DNA from 3 places in the Caballeronia sp. ATUFL_F1_KS39 genome. Region 2 is predicted to be linked to each of the others. Evidence: predicted binding sites of a transcription regulator. Region 2 holds the regulator's gene; each other region holds the start of a gene.
The links. Region 2 encodes LexA, which represses DNA repair genes until DNA is damaged. Its sites were predicted from a motif close to ACTGTATNNNNATACAGT; they were not measured.
Positions count from the first base shown of each region.

Region 1: the regulator LexA is predicted to act here: its motif matches at 2,006-2,023, upstream of NCR93_RS20145 (DUF2471 family protein).
Region 3: the regulator LexA is predicted to act here: its motif matches at 2,138-2,155, upstream of NCR93_RS20300 (putative DNA modification/repair radical SAM protein).

Region 1 is NZ_JALQDZ010000039.1:112,572-120,032, reverse strand. It holds gene NCR93_RS20150 (DUF2252 domain-containing protein) at 130-1,554, shown strand; gene NCR93_RS20145 (DUF2471 family protein) at 1,620-1,976, opposite strand; gene NCR93_RS20140 (CsbD family protein) at 2,241-2,429, shown strand; gene NCR93_RS20135 (helix-turn-helix domain-containing protein) at 2,560-3,162, opposite strand; gene NCR93_RS20130 (glycine C-acetyltransferase) at 3,318-4,520, shown strand; gene tdh (L-threonine 3-dehydrogenase) at 4,590-5,627, shown strand; gene NCR93_RS20120 (YceI family protein) at 5,638-6,276, opposite strand; gene NCR93_RS20115 (hypothetical protein) at 6,457-6,975, shown strand; gene NCR93_RS20110 (phosphate-starvation-inducible PsiE family protein) at 7,320-7,461, shown strand, end outside.
Region 2 is NZ_JALQDZ010000005.1:368,268-375,728, reverse strand. It holds gene cysT (sulfate ABC transporter permease subunit CysT) at 1-522, opposite strand, end outside; gene NCR93_RS06525 (sulfate ABC transporter substrate-binding protein) at 613-1,635, opposite strand; gene lexA (transcriptional repressor LexA) at 1,894-2,571, shown strand; gene NCR93_RS06515 (hypothetical protein) at 2,769-3,095, shown strand; gene NCR93_RS06510 (DUF2939 domain-containing protein) at 3,195-3,794, shown strand; gene NCR93_RS06505 (universal stress protein) at 3,830-4,339, opposite strand; gene nodI (nodulation factor ABC transporter ATP-binding protein NodI) at 4,653-5,615, shown strand; gene NCR93_RS06495 (ABC transporter permease) at 5,620-6,465, shown strand; gene gnd (phosphogluconate dehydrogenase (NAD(+)-dependent, decarboxylating)) at 6,527-7,461, opposite strand, start outside.
Region 3 is NZ_JALQDZ010000040.1:6,401-13,861, forward strand. It holds gene NCR93_RS20280 (aldose 1-epimerase) at 1-792, shown strand, start outside; gene NCR93_RS20285 (hypothetical protein) at 803-1,102, opposite strand; gene NCR93_RS20290 (hypothetical protein) at 1,411-1,725, opposite strand; gene NCR93_RS20295 (hypothetical protein) at 1,833-2,054, opposite strand; gene NCR93_RS20300 (putative DNA modification/repair radical SAM protein) at 2,168-3,379, shown strand; gene NCR93_RS20305 (UdgX family uracil-DNA binding protein) at 3,379-4,800, shown strand; gene NCR93_RS20310 (SDR family NAD(P)-dependent oxidoreductase) at 4,806-5,594, opposite strand; gene NCR93_RS20315 (DUF4410 domain-containing protein) at 5,853-6,632, shown strand; gene cls (cardiolipin synthase) at 6,711-7,461, shown strand, end outside.

The sequences.
Region 1 (7,461 bases), on a different contig from region 2:
CGCGCGACGTCAAGCGCGTGTGTCCGCCAAAGTGTCGATAACTGTCTTGGCGGGCGTGCGTTTCGTCGACTACTGTCGTCTATACGGCTTCCTTCCATCCACGAACACAAGAGCAAAAAGGAGCGAGCGATGCCCCAGCAATCCTGGCAGGAACGTCGCGCGAATGGACGCGCCAGGCGCGAACGCACACCGCGGGCCGCGCAAGAGGCGATCGGCGATGTCGATCGCGATCCCATCGAGCTTTTGCGGACAAGCAGCAAAGGCCGCGTCGATGCGCTGATTCCCTTGCGTTACGGCCGCATGCTCGTTTCGCCGTTCACGTTTTATCGCGGCAGCGCGATCCTTCAGGCGCACGACCTGGCCGGCACACCGGACAGCGGCATCGCCATTCAGATCTGCGGCGACTGTCATCTTTCCAACTTTGGCGGCTTCGCAACGCCGGAGCGCGCGCTCATTTTCGATCTCAACGACTTCGACGAAACCGCGCCCGGTCCGTGGGAATGGGATTTGAAACGGTTGGTCGCGAGCTTCACGATCGCCGGCCGGCATCTCGGCCACGGCGATCTGGCTGCGGACGAGTTCGCGTTTGTCGCCGCGCGCAGCTATCAGACGCATCTGCGCGAGTACGCTGAAATGAGCGTGCTCGATCTCTGGTACGAGCGCATCACCTTCGATCGCATGTACCAGGCCGTGCAGAGCGAAGACGCGCGGCGGCGCATCAAGCGCGGCATCGAACGGGCTTCGCGCCGCACGCACGAAACGATGCTGCCGAAACTCGCCGACCGAACCGGCGACACGTGGCGCATTCGCGATGTGCCGCCTGCCGTGTTTCACATCCACGGCAAGAGCACGCTGATCGATAAGAACGACGGCTGGATGACGCTCAAAGCCAGTCGTGAAGATGCGCTCGCGACGCTCGTGCGCGATTATGTCGCGACGCTTACGCCGGAGCGCGCGAGATTGCTGTCGCAATTCAGCCTGCAGGATGTCGCGTTCAAGGTGGTCGGCGTGGGCAGCGTCGGCACGCGCTGCCTCGTTTTGCTGCTCACGGATCATCACGACAAGCCGCTTTTCCTGCAGATGAAGGAAGCATCGACGTCGGTCGTCGCGAGATTCACGAAACATGCGAAGCACGCCGACGATATCAAACACGACGGGCACCGCGTCGTTCACGGACAACGTCTGATGCAGGCCGCCACGGACCCGTTTCTCGGCTGGGCGACCGGACCGCTCGGGCGCACGCTCTACATCCGCCAGTTACGCGACATGAAAATTTCCGCAGAACTCGATACTTTCAGCGACGACGTCTTTCGCGAATACGCCGTGCTTTGCGGCTGGGCGCTTGCCCGCGCGCACGCGAAGTCCGGCGGATGCGCGCCGGAAATCTCGGGCTACCTGGGCAACAGCGATCGAATGGCCGAAGTTCTAGTGCGCTACGGTCGCGCCTACGCGGATCAGGTGGAAAAGGACTACGAGGTGTTTCGCGTTGCGTGCCGGGACGGCAAGCTCGAATCGCGTTCGGATGCGGACATCGCGGCGGAGTTCGCGCCGTGAAACGATCCGCTGCGCGATGACATGAACCGGGGCACGCGGGTTCAGTCGCGTGCCGCGGGGATGCGTCAATGCGCGGCGCTGACTGCTCGCGGCCGATTCTGTCGCGATGCGCGCTCGTAGGCGTCTACGGCGAAGGCGAAAACGGCGGGCAAGGCATCCGAGGATGCAACGTCGACGACGTCATCGGTTTCGGGGAAATGAAAGTGATCGGGACGCGCGAAAAGCTCGCGCAAGGCGGCTTCGTGTCGTCCCGCGAATCCGAGGTCCGCGACGGCCTCCGCCTCGATGGCATGCAACAGCCGCCAAGTCAGCGGCACTCCTTTATCGATGTAACGCCCCGCGATCTGACGCGTGATGCGCTCGAGGTCATGCACCGCGCGGGCGAACTGCCTTCTGCTCAGGTTTTCACCATTCGACTCCATGATCCACCCCTTCCGGCCGGTCTTATTGTACTGTACAAATATACAGTACTTGTTGCAATGAAAATAGCGTCGCGCTAGTCGAACCGGGTGTATGTGCGATTCCGCCTACGTGCGTTTCAGACATGCGCGGCTATGCGCGCCTGCCGACAAAGCGCATCGTTTAACCGTGCTTGGGAAACTCCTGAGCGGAACGCGCAGGCAGTTTCTGCGTTCGTTCGACGGCACCGCGCGGCCAACAGCGCTGCAAACCACGGGAGAACTGACATGAACAAGGATCAAGCCGAAGGCGTTGGCAAGCAGGTCAAGGGAAAGATCAACGAGGGCGTCGGCAAAATGACGGGGGACACGGCTCAGGAAGCCAAGGGCGACATGCAGCAAGCAGCCGGCAAGGTCCAGAAAGGCGTGGGCGATGCACGCGAGGATCTGAAGGACAGCGTGAAAAAGAACCCGTAAGACGGGCAACCGGCGCCGCGACTCCGGCGCCGCTTTGAGCGGGACGTGCTCGATGCGCGTCCCGTTTTTATTGGCGGGCGCACGGCGGCGCGCCGACTTTATGCGCAAAAAGTTCCGGACGCTCAGCGCATCAGCCGTGGATGACGACGAGCAACGCCTTGGCCTCCGCGCGCCCGACATTCCGGATCGCGTGCGCCTCGTCCGCGGCATACCGCGCGGTTTCCCCCGCCTTCAGACGACGCGTCGCACCCGACGCATCGACCTCAATGGAGCCGTTCAGCACCGTGAGATGCTCGCGCGTTAACGGTTCGTGTGCATTCGACGTGAGCGCGGCGCCCGATTGCAGCGTAAGTTCGTACCACTCGAACTTGCCGGCGAGTTCAATCGGTCCCCACACGCGCAACTGATAGCCGCCGTTGTCCCCACTCAGGGTCGGTATTTCATGCAGCCCCGAAACGCGGATCGCTTCGGCGGGCCTTTGCTGCGCGAACAATTGGTCGAGGCTGATGCCGAGCGCATTGGTCAGTCGCCACGCGACGGCGATCGTCGGATTGGCCTTGTCGCGCTCGATCTCCGACAGCATCGACTTCGACACGCCGGCCGCGCGCGACAGATCGTCGAGGGTCAGCTTCCGTTCGCTGCGCAAGCGTTGAATGATCTCTCCGACGCGCGGCGGTGTTGCGCCTGCGCCCGTCAGATCGGCTGCTTTTCCCTCTGAACCCGTGCTTGCCATGAATCGACCAATCCCGTAAAGTGTTCGGCATATCGGAAATGCGTTCGAAATATCGAACATGTCCGATGCGATGGATGCACTATAACAGGGCTAAGGACGGCGCGCGCGAGTCACGAGGCGCGGATTGCATTGGCAGGCCCAGAACAAGGATTGCGATGAAAGACCGATATCTCTCCCATTTGCGTTCGACGCTCGACGAAATTCGCGCTGCGGGGTTCTACAAGACGGAGCGCGTCATCGCGAGTCCGCAGTCGTCGGACATTCGGCTCGCGAACGGCGCGGCGGTGCTTAACTTCTGCGCGAACAACTACCTGGGTCTCGCGGACGATCGCCGGCTCATCGAGGCCGCGAAGGACGGACTGGACGCCGATGGTTTCGGCATGGCGTCCGTGCGTTTCATCTGCGGCACGCAGACCGTGCACAAGGAACTCGAACAGGCGATCGCGCGTTTTCTCGAAACGGACGACGCCATTCTTTATTCGAGTTGCTTCGATGCAAATGGCGGTCTCTTCGAAACGCTGCTGACCGAAGAAGACGCGATCATCAGCGACGAACTGAATCACGCCAGCATCATCGACGGCGTGCGGCTCTCGAAGGCCCGGCGTCTGCGCTATAAGAACAACGACCTCGCCGATCTGGAAGCGCGTCTTCAGGAAGCCGATGCAGCCGGCGCACGCTTCAAGCTGATCGCGACCGACGGGGTTTTTTCGATGGACGGCATCATCGCCAACCTTTCCGGCATCTGCGATCTCGCTGACCGTTACGGTGCGCTCGTCATGGTCGACGATTCGCACGCCGTCGGCTTCATCGGCGAGAACGGGCGCGGAACCCCGGAGCACTGCGGCGTGCTGGATCGCGTCGACATCATTACCGGCACGCTCGGCAAGGCGCTTGGCGGCGCGTCAGGCGGCTATGTCGCCGCGCATAAGGAAGTCATCGATTTGCTGCGTCAGCGCAGCCGGCCGTATCTTTTCTCGAACACGTTGGCACCGAACATCGCCGCGGCATCGCTGAAAGTGCTTGAACTGCTCGCGAGCGACGAAGGCGCGACGTTGCGCCGGCGCGTCCGCGAGAACGGGGCGCACTTCCGCAAGGCGATGTCCGCGCTCGGCTTCGATCTTGTCCCCGGTGAACATCCGATCATTCCGGTCATGCTGGGCGACGCTCAACTCGCGTCGAAGATGGCTGATGCGCTGCTCGACGAAGGCGTCTATGTGATTGGCTTCTCCTACCCTGTGGTGCCGAAAGGACGCGCGCGCATCCGGACGCAGATGAGCGCGGCACACACGCCGGAGCAGATCGATCGCGCAGTCGATGCGTTCGCTCGCGTCGGCCGATCCCTCGGCGTCATTGGCTGACTTTATGCGCATAAAGGCCCGCGACCTTCGAAGCAGCATCATCAAGACCAAACGCCAGGATCAAACGCAATGAAAGCCCTCGCCAAACTCGAACGCGCACCCGGCCTCACCCTGACGCGCGTGAAGCGACCCGAAGTCGGTCACAACGACGTCCTCATCCGCATCCGCAAGACGGCGATCTGCGGCACCGACATCCACATCTGGAAATGGGACGAATGGGCGCAGAAGACGATTCCGGTGCCGATGCATGTCGGTCACGAGTACGTCGGCGAGATCGTGGAGATGGGACAGGAAGTACGCGGCTTCGCCATCGGCGACCGCGTGTCGGGCGAAGGCCATATCACATGCGGTTTTTGTCGTAACTGCCGCGCGGGCCGTCGTCACCTGTGCCGCAACACGGTCGGCGTGGGCGTGAATCGTGAAGGCGCATTTGCGGAGTTTCTCGTGATCCCGGCGTTCAACGCGTTCAAGATTCCGCCTGACATTTCCGACGATCTCGCTGCGATCTTCGATCCGTTCGGCAACGCGACGCACACTGCCCTCTCGTTCAATCTCGTCGGCGAGGATGTGCTGATTACCGGCGCCGGGCCGATCGGCGTGATGGCTGCGGCGATCGCGCGGCACGTCGGCGCGCGCAACGTCGTCATCACCGACGTGAACGACTATCGGCTCGAACTTGCCCGCAAGATGGGCGCGACGCGCGCGGTCAACGTGGCGAACGAAAACCTGCGCGACGTGATGAGCGAACTCGGCATGACCGAAGGATTCGACGTGGGCCTTGAAATGTCCGGCGTGCCGAGCGCATTCACGGCGATGCTCGAATCGATGAATCACGGCGGCAAGGTCGCACTGCTCGGCATTCCGCCGGCGCAGACCGCCATCGACTGGAATCAGGTGATTTTCAAGGGACTCGAAATCAAGGGCATCTACGGACGCGAGATGTTCGAGACCTGGTACAAGATGGTCGCGATGCTGCAAAGCGGCCTCGATCTCTCCCCGATCCTCACGCACACGTTTCCCGTCGACGACTATCAGCGCGCATTCGACACGATGCTTTCCGGCAACAGCGGCAAGGTCGTGCTCGACTGGACCGCCGTCGCGGCCTGAGCGGCACGCATCACGGCGCGTTGTCCGCAGACGCCTTCGAAAATTCGGCCTGAATGGCGACGTGCACATCGTCGCCGACGGCCGGATACCACGTCGTCAGTCCGAACTGAGCGCGGCTGAAATGTCCGTCGGCGGAGAAGCCCAGCGTTTCCTGCTTCGTGAGCGGATTGACCGCGTGTCCGTTGAACGTCACGTTGAGCGTGACCGGCTTCGTCGTGCCGCGTATCGTCAGATCGCCCGTCAATATGCCCTTGTCTTCGCCGGTGCGTTGAAACGCCGTGCTGACGAAAACGATGTCCGGATAACGCGCGCCATCGAACATGTCCGGCCCTTTCAGCATGCGATCGAGCAGCGGCACATTGGTGTTGACGCTGGACGCGTCGATTCGCGCGCGTACCGAGCTTCCGGACATTCCGTCCGCGTTCCAGTCGAGTTGCGCCGTGGTCTTATCGAATCGGATGACGAAGCGCGAGTAGTGGAAATGATCGACGTCGAAACTCACGTTCCAGTGATGCGGATCGAGCTGATAACGTCCTGCCGGCACGCTCGATTCACTCGACGAAACGTGATGCGTCACGACCTGAAGCGGCGTGCACGCCGTCAATGCGATCGCCGCGAGAAAAAGAACGAGACGCTTATAAGCCTTCATCGCGCATTGCCTCGAAAACAAAAATAGAACGTCGACAAGTTTCGCCGAGATCATCCGAACGCGCGCAAGCCGTCACGGACTTTTCGTCAGCACACACGAAAATGTCGCGATCGGGTAGAGTTCGCCTCGACCTACATCTCAAAAAAGCGGCGCCACCGTACGCGCGTTGGCGGATAAAACATGTGCACATGGCTGTCCCGATTCCGAACGTTTCGCGCGCACTTGTCGGCGGTTGCCGCGCTCGTCGCGCTGGGCTGGACGCCCGCCGCGCACGCAAGCTGGTGCGGCGACGGTCTCTGGCTCGACGCGATGGTCGCTTCGCATCACTTTCACCCGGACAAGGACTTCGAGCAATTCAATCCGGGCATCGGCGTGGAATGCTGGGTCGCGCCGCAATGGGCGGTGACAGGCGGCTACTTTCGCAATTCGCTGTCGAAGCCGTCGTTCTACGGCGGCGGCGTGTGGGGACCGGACTTCCTTCACTGGAATTACATCAGGCTCGCAGTCATGGGCGGGCTCATCTCCGGCTACGACTACGGCAGCTACGGCCTCGGCCATAACCATACGGTCGGTCCGGTTGCCGCGCCGCTCATCATGCTGGAATACAAGCGCGTCGGCGCGAACATCATCCTGATTCCGCCGATCCCTTCGAGCGATCTTCCGTTCACGCTTGGGTTCATGCTCAGAATGCGATTCTGAACATCGTGCGGGCTTTGTGGTTTGTGACGTACTCCCGAGCTCCAGACGACTGAACGAGAATCCAGCTAACGCCTTCGCGGCCGAGGCAAACCGGCGACGCTGTCAGGCGCGCCGCGCATGCGTTCATTACACCAGCGTTGGCGGCCCAACGATTGCTGAGGGGTGCGATGTGACGCATCGTGCACAGCAGACAAGAGAAAAGAATCAGCACGTAGACGAAAGAAAACGCCGCACGCATGGCTCATCGTCATAGGCCCGGCTTTGGCTCGCTACGCGATGCCGGCGTCACTCCGTGCCCGAGTCTCTCTGCGACCCTATCCATGAGCAAGCCAACCCAGATTCGCATGAAGCTCGACGAATATCGGCTGCAATGGCGCGTGCTGACCTTCTACGAGCGCTTCGAGCAGATCATCGCCCACATCCTGAGCGTCGTGATCTCGGTGATCATCGTCGTATCGCTGTGGCAGTTGATTCGGGCGGTCATAG
Region 2 (7,461 bases):
TTCTTCCTGCTCGCGCTCGAAGTCTTCGAGCACGGGCTGCACGGTACGCACGACGAACGGCAGGCCGATGAACGTCAGCGCGACGAGCACGCCGAGCGGCGTGAACGCGACCTTGATGCCGAGCGGCGCGAGATATTGCCCGATCCAGCCATTGCCCGCGTAGACCGCGGCGAGCGAAATGCCGGCGACCGACGTCGGCAGCGCGAACGGCAGATCGACCATCGCATCGACGATGCGCTTGAACGGGAACGTGTAGCGCACGAGCACCCACGCGACGAGAAAACCGAACACCGCGTTGATGAGCGCGCCGCCGAGCGCCGCGCCGAACGTCAGCCGATACGATGCGAGCACGCGCGGCGACGTCACCGCGCGCACGAACTGCGCCCAGTCGAGCGTCGCCGTCTTAGCGAAGGTGGCGGCAAGCGGAATCAGCACCACGAGGCTCAGATAAGCCACCGTGATGCCGAGTGTCAGGCCGAAACCGGGTAGCGCGCTCGGTTTCCTGAATGTGAGAGTCGTCATCCTTGAATCATCCTTTTTGCGCGCGGGGTGGGCGCGCGTTGCTGCTTCGGGCGCGCGGCGTCTTGAACGCGCCGCGTCGCCGGTTGACGCTTATTGCGGCTGATAGATCGAATCGAACACGCCGCCATCCGCGAAATGCGTCTTCTGCGCCTTGGTCCAGCCGCCGAAGGTGTCGTCGATGGTATAGAGCTTCAGCTTCGGAAACTGCTTCGTCAGATCGGCGGGCACCTTGTCCGAACGCGGCCGATAGAAATTGCGCGCGGCGATCTGCTGCCCTTCGTCGCTATACAGATACTTGAGATACGCTTCGGCGAGCTTGCGCGTGCCGTGTTTGTCGACGACCTTGTCGACCACCGCGACCGGCGGCTCCGCCAGAATGCTCACCGACGGCACGACGATCTCGAACTTGTCCGGACCGAATTCCTTCAGCGACAGGAACGCCTCGTTTTCCCACGCGATGAGCACGTCGCCCTGACCGCGCTGCACGAAGCTCGTCGTCGCGCCGCGCGCGCCGGAATCCAGCACGCCGGCGTTCTTGTAGAGCTTCGTCACGAACTCCTTGGCGGTCTGCTCGTTGCCGCCCGGCTTGTGCTGCGCGTACGCCCACGCCGCGAGGTAGTTCCAGCGCGCGCCGCCCGATGTCTTCGGATTCGGCGTGACGATCGACACGCCCGGCTTCGTCAGATCGTCCCAGTCCTTGATGTGCTTCGGATTGCCCTTGCGCACGAGAAACACGATCGTCGACGTGTACGGCGATGCGTTGTCCGGCAGGCGCTTCTGCCAGTCCGCGCCGACGAGTCCCTTGCCCGCGAGCGCGTCGATGTCATAAGCGAGCGCGAGCGTAACGACGTCCGCCTGCAGTCCGTCGATGACCGCGCGCGCCTGGCCGCCCGACCCGCCATGCGACTGCTTGAAGGTTACGGTCTCGCCCGTCTCCGCCTTCCACTTTTTCGCGAAAGCCTGATTGAAGTCCTGATACAGCTCGCGGGTCGGGTCGTAGGAAACGTTCAGAAACGACGTATCCGCCTGCGCCGGCGCCGTCATGATCAAACCCGCCGCGCCAAGCGTCGCCGCAGCAAGAAGCCGTCGCAATCCCGTGTTGAAGCTTTGCATTCCCCGTTCTCCGTCTTATCGAATTGACGGAATCAGTCTAACGAGGCCTCTATATGATTGAAAATAATCGTTCTTCACTTTTTTATACGCAAAACTGCTAAGAACGATATTCCTGGATGGAACAAGCGCCGGCGGGCGCGATCCGACGGTGCGAAGGCTTCGTGGCCGCGAACTTAAAGTAATGCTTGAAAAGCGCCAAATACTGTATAAAAATACAGTCACCTGTCCATTCATACAGTGCATCAGGGGCTCGAGCCAGTGACCAAAACATCAAAACTTACCGCGCGGCAGCAGCAGGTGTTCGAACTCATCCAGCGCGCGATCGACCGCACGGGCTTTCCGCCCACGCGCGCCGAGATCGCGGCGGAGCTCGGCTTCAGTTCGGCCAATTCCGCCGAGGAGCACCTCAGGGCGCTGGCCCGCAAGGGCGTCATCGAGCTGGCGGCGGGTTCGTCGCGCGGCATCCGGCTGCTCGGCGATGCATCTCGCATCGATCGGTCCGAGGAGCTGCCGCATCAGTTTACGCTGCCGCATCAGAGCATCATGCAATTGTCTCTGCCGCTCGTCGGCCGGGTCGCGGCGGGGAGTCCTATCCTCGCGCAAGAGCACATCTCGCAGCACTATGCGTGCGACCCCGCGCTCTTCTCCAGCAAGCCGGACTATCTGTTGAAGGTGCGCGGCCTCTCGATGCGCGACGCAGGCATTCTCGACGGCGATCTTCTCGCCGTGCAAAAGCGCAACGAAGCGAAAGACGGACAGATCGTCGTCGCGCGTCTTGGCGACGACGTCACGGTCAAGCGCTGGAAACGGCGCGCGGACGGCGTCGAACTGATCGCCGAAAACCCCGAGTATGAAAACATCTTCGTGCGCGCCGGCAGCGGCGATTTCGCGCTTGAAGGCATTGCCGTCGGGCTGATCCGCTCCGGCGAGTTCTGATGTTGGCCCGCGAACGGGCAAGGCACGAAAGTCGAAACACATTACTTTCGCACCGAGACACGAAATGTCTCATTGACATCGCAAGATAGCCTCACCAACCGCTTTCGACACCTGATTCAGGCGTCTCACAACACAACAAGCATGACGGCCACCGCGCGCGGTGCGCCGCGGTGCGTCCTATCGTCTGGAGAGTCATCATGGAACGTTTTGCCCGTCTGCTGCCCTTCCGTCAATTCGGCCGCCTGCGCCATCTGCGCACGCTGATCGCCTGCGGCATGCCGCGCGCCGAAGCCACGCCCGATCTCTTCAACGAAATGCCCGCGTTGCCGTCCCGTCAGCCGGCCTTCGCTCGCGTTTCCCTCAACAGCACGGTGCACGCCGAGGCCGAGCAGCGCGCGCCAGTGCGCGTGTATCGCGGGCAATCGCGCGTGATTCTGGTGGGCAAGATCGACGAGGTTTCGCGCATGATCGACCGCTGCATCGCCGAGGAAAATGCCGGGCTGGCCGGCGGAATCCTCGCCTGAATGGAACGCCTTCGCACGCACGACGTGAATTCACGGGATTTAACCGACGCCCGCGCGGTCAATCCGTAATTCACGTTTTGCAAGAGGCTTGGCCCAAGCATGTCCCGCACTACCCGTTCTATTGTCGTTACGCTCGTCGTCCTGGTTATCGTCGCGGCGCTCGGTTTCGTTTACGCATCGCCTTACATCGCACTCGATCGCGTGAAGCGCGCGGCCGATGCGCGCGATGCGCAAACCGTCAACGAATACGTCGATTTTCCGGCGTTGCGCGCGAGCCTCAAGGACCAGATCGCGGCGCTGCTCACGCGTCGCGTGGATATTCAAAAGAGCGGGAATCCGCTTGCGATCATCGGTGCGATGATCGGCGCGGCGCTCGTCGGTCCGCTGGTGGATTCGTATGCCACACCGGACGGCGTCGCGGCGATTCTGAACGGCATCCCGCCGCGCGGCGATCCGGGCGAGCGTCCGCCGCAAGCTGGCGACGGCGCACCAGCGAATGCGGGGAATGGGCCCGCGTCCGGCGTCACGACCGCACGGCAGCCGCCGAAAGAGCCACCGCAGACGACGGCGGGTTATCGAAGCCTGAACACGTTCGTCGTCACGTATCAACACGGCGCCGGCGATGCGCGATACTCCGCGATCTTCCACCGCAACGGGCTCGTGTCGTGGAAGCTCGTCGCGGTCGATCTCAACGGTTGACGCGTCAAGCGTCGCGGTTCACGCTTCGCACCGCATCACGCCCCGGCTTCGGCCTTGACGGGCTTCGCCGCGTACGCCGCTTCGTCTTCCGCTTCGGCCGATTCACCGGCCTGACAGACGGCAACCAGGATGCTGCACTTCACGCGATCCAGCAGCGGCGTGTTGCCCGCGCCCATCCACCAGCGCGCGAGGCCGCTGCGGCAGCGATGCCCGACGACGACGAGATCGACCTGAAGGCTGTCGGCGAGCGCCGCGATTTCGTCGATCGGATGGCCGAACGCGAAATGTCCCTGTGCCTGAAGGCCACGCTCGCGCAGCCATTCGACGCCCTCTTGCAGGATGTCGCGCGCGGCCTCTTCGAAGCGTCCGCAGGCCATGTCGGTTAGCAGTCCGGCGCTCTGCGCGATGCTCGAGCGCATATCCACCACCGCGAGCACATGCGTCTCCGCATTCAGGTCGAGCGCGAGATTGGCGCCCTGACGCAGTGCCTTGCGGCCTTCTCTGGAGCCGTCGTAGCACAGCAGGATTTTTCGGTAGCTCTCCATCTTGACCTCCCTGGCCAACGTGCCGTTGAGCGCGACTTGCCCGCGGCGTTGATTCATCATCGTGCGTCGTCCCATGGGAGACAACGCTGGAAAACGCTTACCGGCGCGAACACGCTAGCTCGCACCGTGCCAGAACCACAAAAACGTCGACGGACAAGCCTCTGGCACTTTCGGCCGGAACCGGTTCGACGCGCCCCGCACGGGTTTGACACGCGCGCGCAGCATGCGGTTGCACGCCAAGCGCCGCCTTGGTGCAATGGATTACACTAGCCCGCTGGGTTTCCCTCATCCGGCTTTCCCTGCGCACAGATGCATGACTGATCAATCTTTGCAACAAAGCGCTACACGCGACGCCGATGGAAACCGCGCACCCGCCATCGAATTCAGCGAAGTAAGGAAGCACTACGGCGAGCGCACGGTCGTCGACGGCCTGTCGTTCGATGTGCGGCCCGGCGAATGCTTCGGACTGCTCGGACCGAACGGCGCGGGCAAGACGACGACGCTCAAGATGCTGCTCGGCATCACTTCGCCCGATAGCGGCGCGATCCGTCTCGTCGGCGAGCCGGTGCCCGCGCGCGCCCGATTCGCCCGCGAGCGCGTGGGCGTCGTGCCGCAGTTCGACAATCTCGATCCCGATTTCACTGTCCGCGAAAATCTGACGGTGTTCGGCCGCTACTTCGGCCTGACGGGCGCGCGCATGGATGCGCTCGTACCGTCGCTCCTGGAGTTCGCGCGGCTGGAGAGCAAGGCCGATGCGCGCGTCGGCGAGTTGTCGGGCGGCATGAAGCGGCGTCTCACGCTCGCGCGCGCGCTCGTCAACGATCCCGATGTGCTCGTGATGGACGAACCGACCACCGGGCTCGATCCGCAAGCGCGGCATCTGATCTGGGAGCGTCTGCGCTCGCTGCTTGCGCGCGGCAAGACCATCCTGCTGACGACGCATTTCATGGAAGAAGCCGAGCGTCTCTGCGATCGCCTGTGCGTGATCGAGGAGGGCCGCAAGATCGCCGAAGGACGGCCGCGCGAGCTGATCGAATCGGTGATCGGCTCGGACGTGATCGAAATCTACGGACCCGATCCGCAAGCGCTCGCCGCCGAGCTTGCGCCGCTCGTCGCGCGCATGGAAGTGAGCGGCGAGACGCTCTTTTGCTACGTCGACGATCCGCAGCCCGTGCATGCGCGCGTGAAGGGCCGCGCGGACGTGCGCTATCTGCATCGTCCGGCGAATCTCGAAGATGTTTTCCTGCGTCTCACCGGACGTGAGATGGTGGACTGAGCCAATGGATACGCTCGAACGATCCCGCATCGACAAACAGCGCGAGCCGAAGCGCGCACAAAACCTCACGCCGCTTTCCAGCGCGTTGCCCGCGAACGCCACGCACTGGATGTCCGTGTGGCGGCGCAACTATCTCGTCTGGAAGAAACTCGCGATCGCCTCGATGATCGGCAATCTCGCCGATCCGATGATCTACCTCTTCGGCCTCGGCCTCGGTCTGGGCCTGATGGTCGGGCACGTCGACGGCGTGTCGTATATCGCGTTCCTCGCGGCGGGCACGGCGGCGTCGAGCGTGATGATGTCCGCGAGCTTCGAATCGATGTACTCGGGCTTCTCGCGCATGCACGTTCAGCGCACCTGGGAAGCGATCATGCACACGCCGCTCACGCTCGGCGATATCGTGCTTGGCGAGATCGTCTGGGCCGCGAGCAAGTCGGTGCTGTCGGGCGTGGCGATCATGATCGTCGCGGGCGCGCTCGGCTATGCGAGCTTTCCGTCGATGCTGATCGCGTTGCCGGTCATCGTGCTGACAGGACTCGCGTTCGCCAGCACGGCGATGGTCGTCACCGCGCTCGCGCCGAGCTACGACTTCTTCATGTTCTATCAGACGCTCGCGCTCACGCCGATGCTCCTGCTCTCCGGCGTCTTCTTTCCCATCGCGCAACTGCCCGCGATCGCGCAACACGTCACGCAGGTCTTGCCGCTGTATCACGCTGTGGAGCTGATCCGTCCGGCGATGCTCGGCCGCCCGTTCGACGGCTTCGCGCTGCATGCGCTCGTGCTCTGCGCGTATGCGGTCGTGCCGTTCTTCCTGTGCGCGTGGCTTTTCAGGCGGCGCATGATGAAATGAAAAACGGCGATGGACTTCGAAAGCCGATCGCCGTTTTGACATCGCCGAAAAGGAAAGCGCGCTACTTCACCGGAAACTCGTGATGCCCGCCGAAGCCGAAGCGCATCGCGGACAACATGCGTTCCGGGAACGATTCGGCATCGCGCGAACGGAACCGCGTGTACAGCGCCGCCGACAGCACTTGCGCCGGCACCGCTTCCTCGATTGCCGCTTCGATCGTCCATCGTCCTTCGCCGCTGTCCGCGACTTCGGTGGAATAGCGATCGAGCGAGCCGTCGCCCGCGAGCGCGCCCGCGGTCAGATCGAGCAGCCACGACGACACCACGCTGCCGCGACGCCACACTTCCGCGATATCGGCGAGATCGAGCGAGTAACGCTCGTTCTCCGGCAGTTCCGTCGAGTCCTTGCGCTCGAGCACGTGAAAGCCTTCGGCATAGGCCTGCATCAGTCCGTATTCGATGCCGTTGTGCACCATCTTGACGAAATGCCCCGACCCGACCGGCCCGCAGTGCATGTAGCCGTTCTCGACGCGCGCATCGCGTCCTTCGCGGCCCGGCGTCGCGGGAATGTCGCCGCGTCCCGGCGCGAGCGTCGCGAGAATCGGATCGATGCGGCGCACGACCGGCTCGTCGCCGCCGATCATCATGCAGTAGCCGCGCGTCAGGCCCCACACGCCGCCCGACGTGCCGACATCGACGTAATGGATGCCCTGCTCGCGCAACTGCGCGGCGCGGCGGATATCGTCCTTGTAGAAGCTGTTGCCGCCGTCGATGATCACGTCGTCCGCGCCGAGGATCTTGTTCAGATCGTTGAGCGTGTCTTCGGTGATTTTCCCCGCCGGCAGCATCAGCCAGACGACGCGCGGCGCGGTCAGTTTCGCGACGAGATCGCCGAGATCCTTCGCGCCCGTCGCGCCTTCGCTCGCGAGCGCTTCGGTGGCCTCCGGATTGTGGTCGTACACGACGCACGTATGTCCGCCGCGCATGAGCCGCCGCC
Region 3 (7,461 bases), on a different contig from region 2:
ACGCCCGCCGCGCTGGCCGCACGCGATCCGCTCGGCATGGCGAGCTTTCCGCTCCTGCCGTACTGCAATCGCATCCGCGATGCGCGCTTCGTGTTCGACGGTGCGCTCATCGATCTTTCCGGCGACGGCAACGCCTTTGCGCACGCGCTGCACGGCAACGCGTGGCGCTTGCCGTGGCGTGTCGGCGATGTGTCGGACGCCCGCGCGCGTCTGCATTTTTTGCACGAACCCTCGCGCGATGCCGCGCGTCACTGGCCGTTCGCATACGAGGCGACGCAGGACATCGCGCTCGATGACCACACGCTAAGCGTGACGCTCTCCGCGCGCAACCTGTCCGATCGGCCGATGCCGTTCGGCATGGGACATCACCCGTACTATCCGCGCACGCGCAATACGCGCGTTCACGCACGCGTCGCGTCGATGTGGCACAGCACGCCCGATCTGCTGCCCACGCATGCGGGCGCGCATCCGTGCGTCGATGCGATGGCGTCGCAAGAAGGCATGTCCGCCGATGCCTTCGATCTCGACAACAACTTCGCCGGTTGGTCGCGCACGACGACGATCGCGTGGCCCGACGAACGCCGCGCGGTCGCGCTCAGCGCGCAAGAGCCGTTCGATGCCCTGGTGGTGTATGCACCGAAGTCGCATCCCGATTTGCTCTGCGTTGAGCCGGTGAGCAACGTGGCGGACTGGGTCAATCTCGATGTCGACCGCGCCGCGAAGGGCGGCGCGGTGCTGGAACCGGGCGAGTCGGTCAGCGCGACATTCGCCTGGACGACTCACACGGAATAAGGCGTCGCGCCTACTGACCGAAGAAAACGTTGCAGTTCGCCGGGCTGCAGTCGCTATCGCGATGTCCGCTCGCGGAGGCGGGCTTCATGCCGCCGTACGCGGAGTCGCCGCCGGAGGCTTGTTGCGGCGTCGCGGCGGTTTGCGTCTGAGATTCATCGGGCATGGCCTGCGACATGTACATCGGGCGCATCGTCTGGACGAGTTGCTGCGCATCGGCGGGCATGCCTTGCGCGTGCGCGACACCGATTCCTGACACGACCGCGCATGCTGCCATCATCGCGAGAAATTTCGGGTTGATCTTTGCCTTCATGTTCCAGCTCCTTGAAACGAATGCACAAGCAGCCGGGAACGCGAGTCTCGGACTCCTTGCCGCTTTGCCGATGGACGGATGAATGGATCGAGCGCGGGCTCGCTTCGTCCGACGCGACAAATGACGACGCACCGGGCGCGACGAATGGCGCTCGGGGATTACCTTACGGCGATGGGAAGGCGCGAGAAATCCCTATCTGGCAGGGATACCTTGGTGGGGATAGGCGTGCGGGTTTAAAGAAGAAGCACGAAAAACGCGCCCGGACTTGCGAAAGTCCGGGCGCGCCGAAATGTGGAAACTCAATACGTTTATTCCGACTTGCCGGAGGTGCCGCTCGACATGTTCGATCCCGAGCTGCCCTTCTTGTGCATCTTGCTGCTGCCCTTGGACGAATCCATCGTGTTCGAGCCCGATGCGCCCGACGTCGAGCCGGTTACACCGTTGCTGTTCGGCGTGCCCATTCCGGTGCCGCCCTGACCGGCCCCGTTGCCGCCCGCCGTGCCGCCACCCGCGCCACCCGCGCCGCCGCCGCCGGCACCGCCGCCCGCGCCTTGCGCGAATGCCGCGCCCGACAAGCCCAGAATCATGGCCGACACAATCAAACTTCTCTTGGCGTTCTTCATGGTTTCCTCCCGTTGATCAATGATCTCGATGCGCGCCGCCTTGCGCAAAGCTGCGGCGTCGCAGATTACATTGCGCAATCACCGTGCCGCGGGAAGAAATCGAATTGTCATGCAGTCGCCTCGTCACACCACTCGACGGCCCACGCCCGCGCGCAATGGACGGCATCCGACTCGCTCGCGAACGCATCCAGCTCGCCGGATTCGAATACTTCCGCATGCGCGGTGCGCTCGTCCGCCGGACGCGTGATGCGTGCGTGCGCGTAGTAGCTGCCGTCTTCGTCGTGATGGGCGGTGCAGTCGATGTGAAACGTCTTGTAGTCGAATCGCATGAAAGGCTCCGAAAGGGATTGCGAGGGCAGGCGCGAAGCGTGCGATGCCGTGATTACCTTTGACTCCGCGCCTCTCGTGAGGTACTGTATAAACATACAGTATCATAATCAAGATGGATCTCTCCGAAAAGCTCGAAATTCTCGCCGACGCCGCCAAATACGACGCGTCGTGTGCGAGCGGCGGCGCGCCCAAACGCGAGTCGCGCGGCATCGATGGCCTCGGCGCGAGCACCGGCTCCGGCATCTGCCACAGCTTCACGCCCGACGGGCGCTGCGTCTCGCTGCTCAAGATTTTGCTGACGAACTTTTGTCTGTACGACTGCCGGTACTGCATCAATCGCCGGTCCAGTAACGTGCCGCGTGCGCGCTTCACGCCGGAAGAAGTCGTTACGCTCACGCTGGATTTCTACCGTCGCAATTACATCGACGGGTTGTTTCTCAGTTCCGGAGTGATTCGTTCGTCGAACTACACGATGGAGCAGCTCGTCCTCGTCGCGAAATTGCTGCGTGAGAAGCACGGATTTCGCGGCTACATCCATCTGAAGACGATTCCCGATGCCGATCCCGAACTCATCGCGCAAGCGGGACGCTATGCCGACCGTCTGAGCGTGAACATCGAATTGCCGACGGAAATCAGCCTCGAGCGGCTCGCGCCGGAAAAGAGCGGCCGCACGATCAAGCTGGCGATGGGCAACATCCGCGTCGCGCGCGAGGAATCGGAAGCGGAGCCGCGCGCGCCGAAGTTCGCGCCGGCGGGGCAGAGCACGCAGATGATCGTCGGCGCCGATGAAACCGACGACCGCACGATCCTCGGCACCGCCGAAACGCTGTACGGCTCTTATCAGCTAAAGCGCGTGTATTACTCGGCGTTCAGCCCGATTCCTGACAGCCCCTCGGGCGTGCCGTCGAAAGCGCCGCCGCTCTTGCGCGAGCATCGGCTGTATCAGGCGGATTTTCTGATGCGCGGCTACGGTTTCGCCGCCGCCGAACTGCTCGGCGATGCCGGCAACCTTCCGCTCGATGTCGATCCGAAACTCGCGTGGGCGCTTGCGCATCGCGAGCGCTTTCCCGTCGATCTGAACGCCGCGCCCGCGCGCATGATCGCGCGCGTGCCGGGCATCGGCATGCGCAACGCGAAGCGCATCGTGGAGTTGCGGCGCGAGCGGCGCGTGCGCTATCACGATCTCGTGCGGCTGCGCTGCGGCATGGACAAGGTGAAGCCGTTCGTCGTCACGGCGGATTACCGGCCGCCGCTCGACGAAGCGCCTTCGGACAGTCTGCGGCGCGCGCTCGCGACCGGCCCGGTGCAGCTCTCGCTGATCTGATGCACGTCATCGCCATCGACGACGAATTCGACGCCTGGCGCGTCGCCGCGCTCGATGCGCTCGCGCAAAAGCTCCCGCCCGAATCGATCGACTGGCGTACGGCTCAGGCGGAGCCGGCGTTGTTCAACGAGTCGGCGCGATCGGCGAAAGCGGCGAAGGCAGCGGATGCGCCGCCTATCCGCGTGTCGCGCGAACTCGCATCGCTGCTGAAAGACGCCGCGCATTTTCGCGACGCGCGCCGCTGGAGCTTTTTATATCGCGTGCTGTGGCGCTGGGCGCAGGGCGACCGCTCGGTGGCATCGCCCGCCGATGAAGACGGCGCGCGCCTCTACAAGATGGCGAAGGCGGTGCGCCGCGCGCAGCACGACATGATCGCGTATGTGCGCTTCCGGCAGCGCGACGCGTCGCTCGGCGCGCCGGAATTCGTCGCGTGGTACGAGCCGGATCACGACGTGCTCGCGTGGGGCGCGGAGCATTTCGCCGCGCGCATGGGACGCTCGACGTGGCTCATCGCAACGCCCGACGGCGCCGCGATGTTCGACGGCGAGCGCCTGCAACTGGAGCGCGGCCGCGCGCTGGCGTCGGATCATGCGGCGGTCTTGCCGGATGCCGCCGAAGCGCTCTGGATGACCTACTACCGCAGCATCTTCAATCCGGCGCGACTGAACGAATCCGCGCTCGAACAGCATATGCCGGTGCGTTTCTGGAAAGGGCTGCCGGAAGGCGCACTGATCCCGAAGCTCGTCAGCGATGCGCGCGGCGGCGCGCGACGCGTCGCGCAGGCGCAAAACGTCGGCGCGCTCGGCGGCAAGGCGGTTCAGGTCGATGCGCTCGCAGCGCAGCCGGAGCGGGACGCGCCCACATCGCTCGATACTTGCCGCCGCTGCGATCTGTGGCGCAACGCGACGCAGGCAGTGCACGGCGCCGGTCCGTCCGATGCGCGCATCATGCTGCTCGGCGAACAGCCCGGCGATCAGGAGGATCTGAAGGGCGAGCCGTTCGTCGGACCGGCCGGGCAGCTGCTTCAGGACGCGATGCAGCGTGCCGGCGTCGTGCGCGAGCACGTCTATCTGACCAACGCGGTGAAGCACTTCAAATGGGAGCCGCGCGGCAAGCGCCGTCTGCACAAGACGCCCGCGCAGCAGGAGGTCGAAGCCTGTTCGTACTGGCTCGAACAGGAACTGCATGACGTCGGCGCGAAGGTGATCGTCACGCTCGGCGCGACCGCGTTGGCCGCGCTTTTCGGACGGCGCGCGACGCTTTCGGCGCATGTCGGGCGCGTCGTGCCGTATCGGGACAAGCTGGTCGTCGCGACGTATCACCCGTCCTACGCGCTGCGCCAGAACGACGAAGCCGCGCGCGAAAAAACCGTCGCGGCTATCGTTGCGGCGCTGGAGCTGGCGTCGTCGTTGAAGGCCTAGCGCGCTCAGAACGCCGCGCGCACGACGCCGCCATCCGCGCGCAACGCCGCGCCGTTCGTCGCCGATGAAAGCTCCGAGCACACGTACGCCACCATGCTGCCGATTTCCTCGGGCGTGATGAAGCGCTTGAGAATCGACGTGGGCCGCGCTTCTTCGAAGAACTGCTTCTCGAATTCGCCGAAGCTCTTGCCGCCCGACAGTTTCTCGACGAACTCGGTGACGCCTTCGGAACTCGTCGGCCCCGGCAGCACCGAATTGACGGTCACGCCGGTGCCCGCGCAGGTTTCCGCGAGGCCGCGCGCGAGCGAAATCTGCGCCGATTTGGTCACGCCGTAATGAATCATCTCGACGGGAATCTGAATGCCGCTCTCGCTGCTGATGAACACGACGCGGCCCCAGTTCTTCTCCTTCATCTTCGGCAGATACGCGCGCGACAGGCGCACGCCCGACATCACGTTGGTGTTGAAAAAGCGCAGCCATTCGTCGTCGGGAATCTCTTCGAACGGCTTCGGATCGAAGATGCCCATGTTGTTCACGAGAATATCGACGTGCGGAAAGCGCTTCACGAGCGCGTCGACTTGCGCTGCGTCGGAGACGTCGCCGGCGAAGCCTTCGCCCTGCGCGTTGGGCACGAGTTCGCGCAGTTTAGCCAGCGCCGCATCGACAGACGCCTGCGAACGGCCGTTGATGATCACGCGCGCGCCTTCACGCGCGAGCGCCACGGCAATGGCATGTCCGATGCCCTTCGTCGATCCGGATACCAGCGCGAGCTTGTTGCCGATCTTGAGATCCATGTCTGCTCCTTCGATTGGGTTGGCGGAATGCGCCGGCGATTTCGCCACGACGCGTTCCGGGATGTTAGCCATAAGCGCAGTACGTTGCTGAAGCCGCGTCCGGCAAGCGTTCGCCGCCCGTGAAACCCCGCGACATAAATGCTCGATGGCTTCCGCCGCGGTCATCGTCCATAGTTGCGTCCAGCGTGAAACGAAGCAGATGCAGCAGCGAGAACCGAGCCGTGTCACGCATCCACGAATCCACACAGGAGGTGCAACATGTCCAGCTCGATCAACTTGTTCAAGAAAGTGCGCGGCGCGGCGCTCGCCGGTTTCGTCGTCGGCACGGCGCTGCTTGCGGGATGCGCGAGCAATCCGGCGCAGGCATCGAATCAGTACGGGCAGTACGTGCAGACCGTCGCGGCTGCGCCCGCCGTGCGCCCCGACGCGATCTACGTCTACGCATTCGCCAGCGACGCGAACGACGTCAAGCTCGACAATCACGGCCTGATTTCGAAGCTCGGCTCGGCGATGTCCGGCGATTCGCAAGCGCGGAAGCAGACGCAAGACGCCATCGCGGCGCGCGAGGAAGTCGCGAACGAAATCGTCGCCAAACTGCAATCGATGGGTCTCCCCGCGATCCGCGCCGACGTGCCGCCGCCGCAAGATCGGAGCGTGCTCGTCGTCGAAGGAAGCATCAATACGATCGATGCGGGCAATCGCCGCCGCCGCATGGTGATCGGCCTCGGCGCGGGCGAAAGCAAGGTCGGCGCGACGGTGCAGGTCGTCCTCAAGCCCGCGAACGGCGTGCCGCAACTGCTCGAACAATTCGACGCGAAAGCCGACAGCGGCCACGCGCCGGGCGTCGCGGAAATGGCGGGCGTCGGCGCGGCGGCGGGGCACGTCGCGACATCGCTCGCGGTGTCGGGCGGGCTGCACGCGGTGTCGGAGACGAAGCACGCGGATGTGTCGTCCGATGAAAAGCGCCTCGGCGACACCATCGCCAAGCAGATCGCCAAGCTCGGCCAGGAGCAGGGCTGGATGCCGGCGAAGAGCTAAGGGAAGCGGCGGCCGTTGCGCGGTCCGGAACGTGCTTGCACTAGAATCCGGACGAATGTTCGCTTCGCGAGGCCGCGCATGCCGACGATTGCCCTGATTGTCCTGACCGTTGTCGTGACGCTCGTCGTCGTGCTGGTGATCGCGAATCTGACGAGCGGCGAAAAGAAGATCGAGCACAGGATCGAACGGCTGTACGCGAGCGACGACCCGCAGTTTCTCCGTTCGATGGGCTTGCTGCTCGGTCCGCCCGTGGTCGGCGGCAACCGCTTCGAGGTGCTCGTGAACGGCGACGAGATTTTCCCGTCGATGCTCGAAGGCATTCGCGCGGCGCGAGAGACGATCACCTTCGAGACCTTCATCTACTGGTCGGGCGCAATCGGCGAGCAAATCGCGCAGGCGCTCTCCGACAAGGCTCGCGCGGGCGTATCGGTGCATGTGCTGCTCGACTGGGTCGGCACGTCGAAGATGGACAAGCGCTATCTGCGCATGCTGCGCGACGCGGGCGCGGAAGTGATCCAGTATCACAAGCCGCACTGGACCGGGCTCGGCCGCATGAACGACCGCACGCACCGCAAGCTGCTCGTAATCGACGGGCGCATCGGCTTCACGGGCGGCGTGGGCATTGCCGAGGAATGGACCGGACACGCGCAGGACGAGAAGCACTGGCGCGACACGCATTTTCGCGTCGAAGGCCCGGCCGTCGGGCAGATGCAGGCCGTGTTCATGGACAACTGGATCAAGACGACGGGCAACGTGCTGCACGGCCCGCGCTATTTCCCGGACATCGACGATGCGGGCGGCGGCTTCGCGCACATGTTCAGCAGCTCGC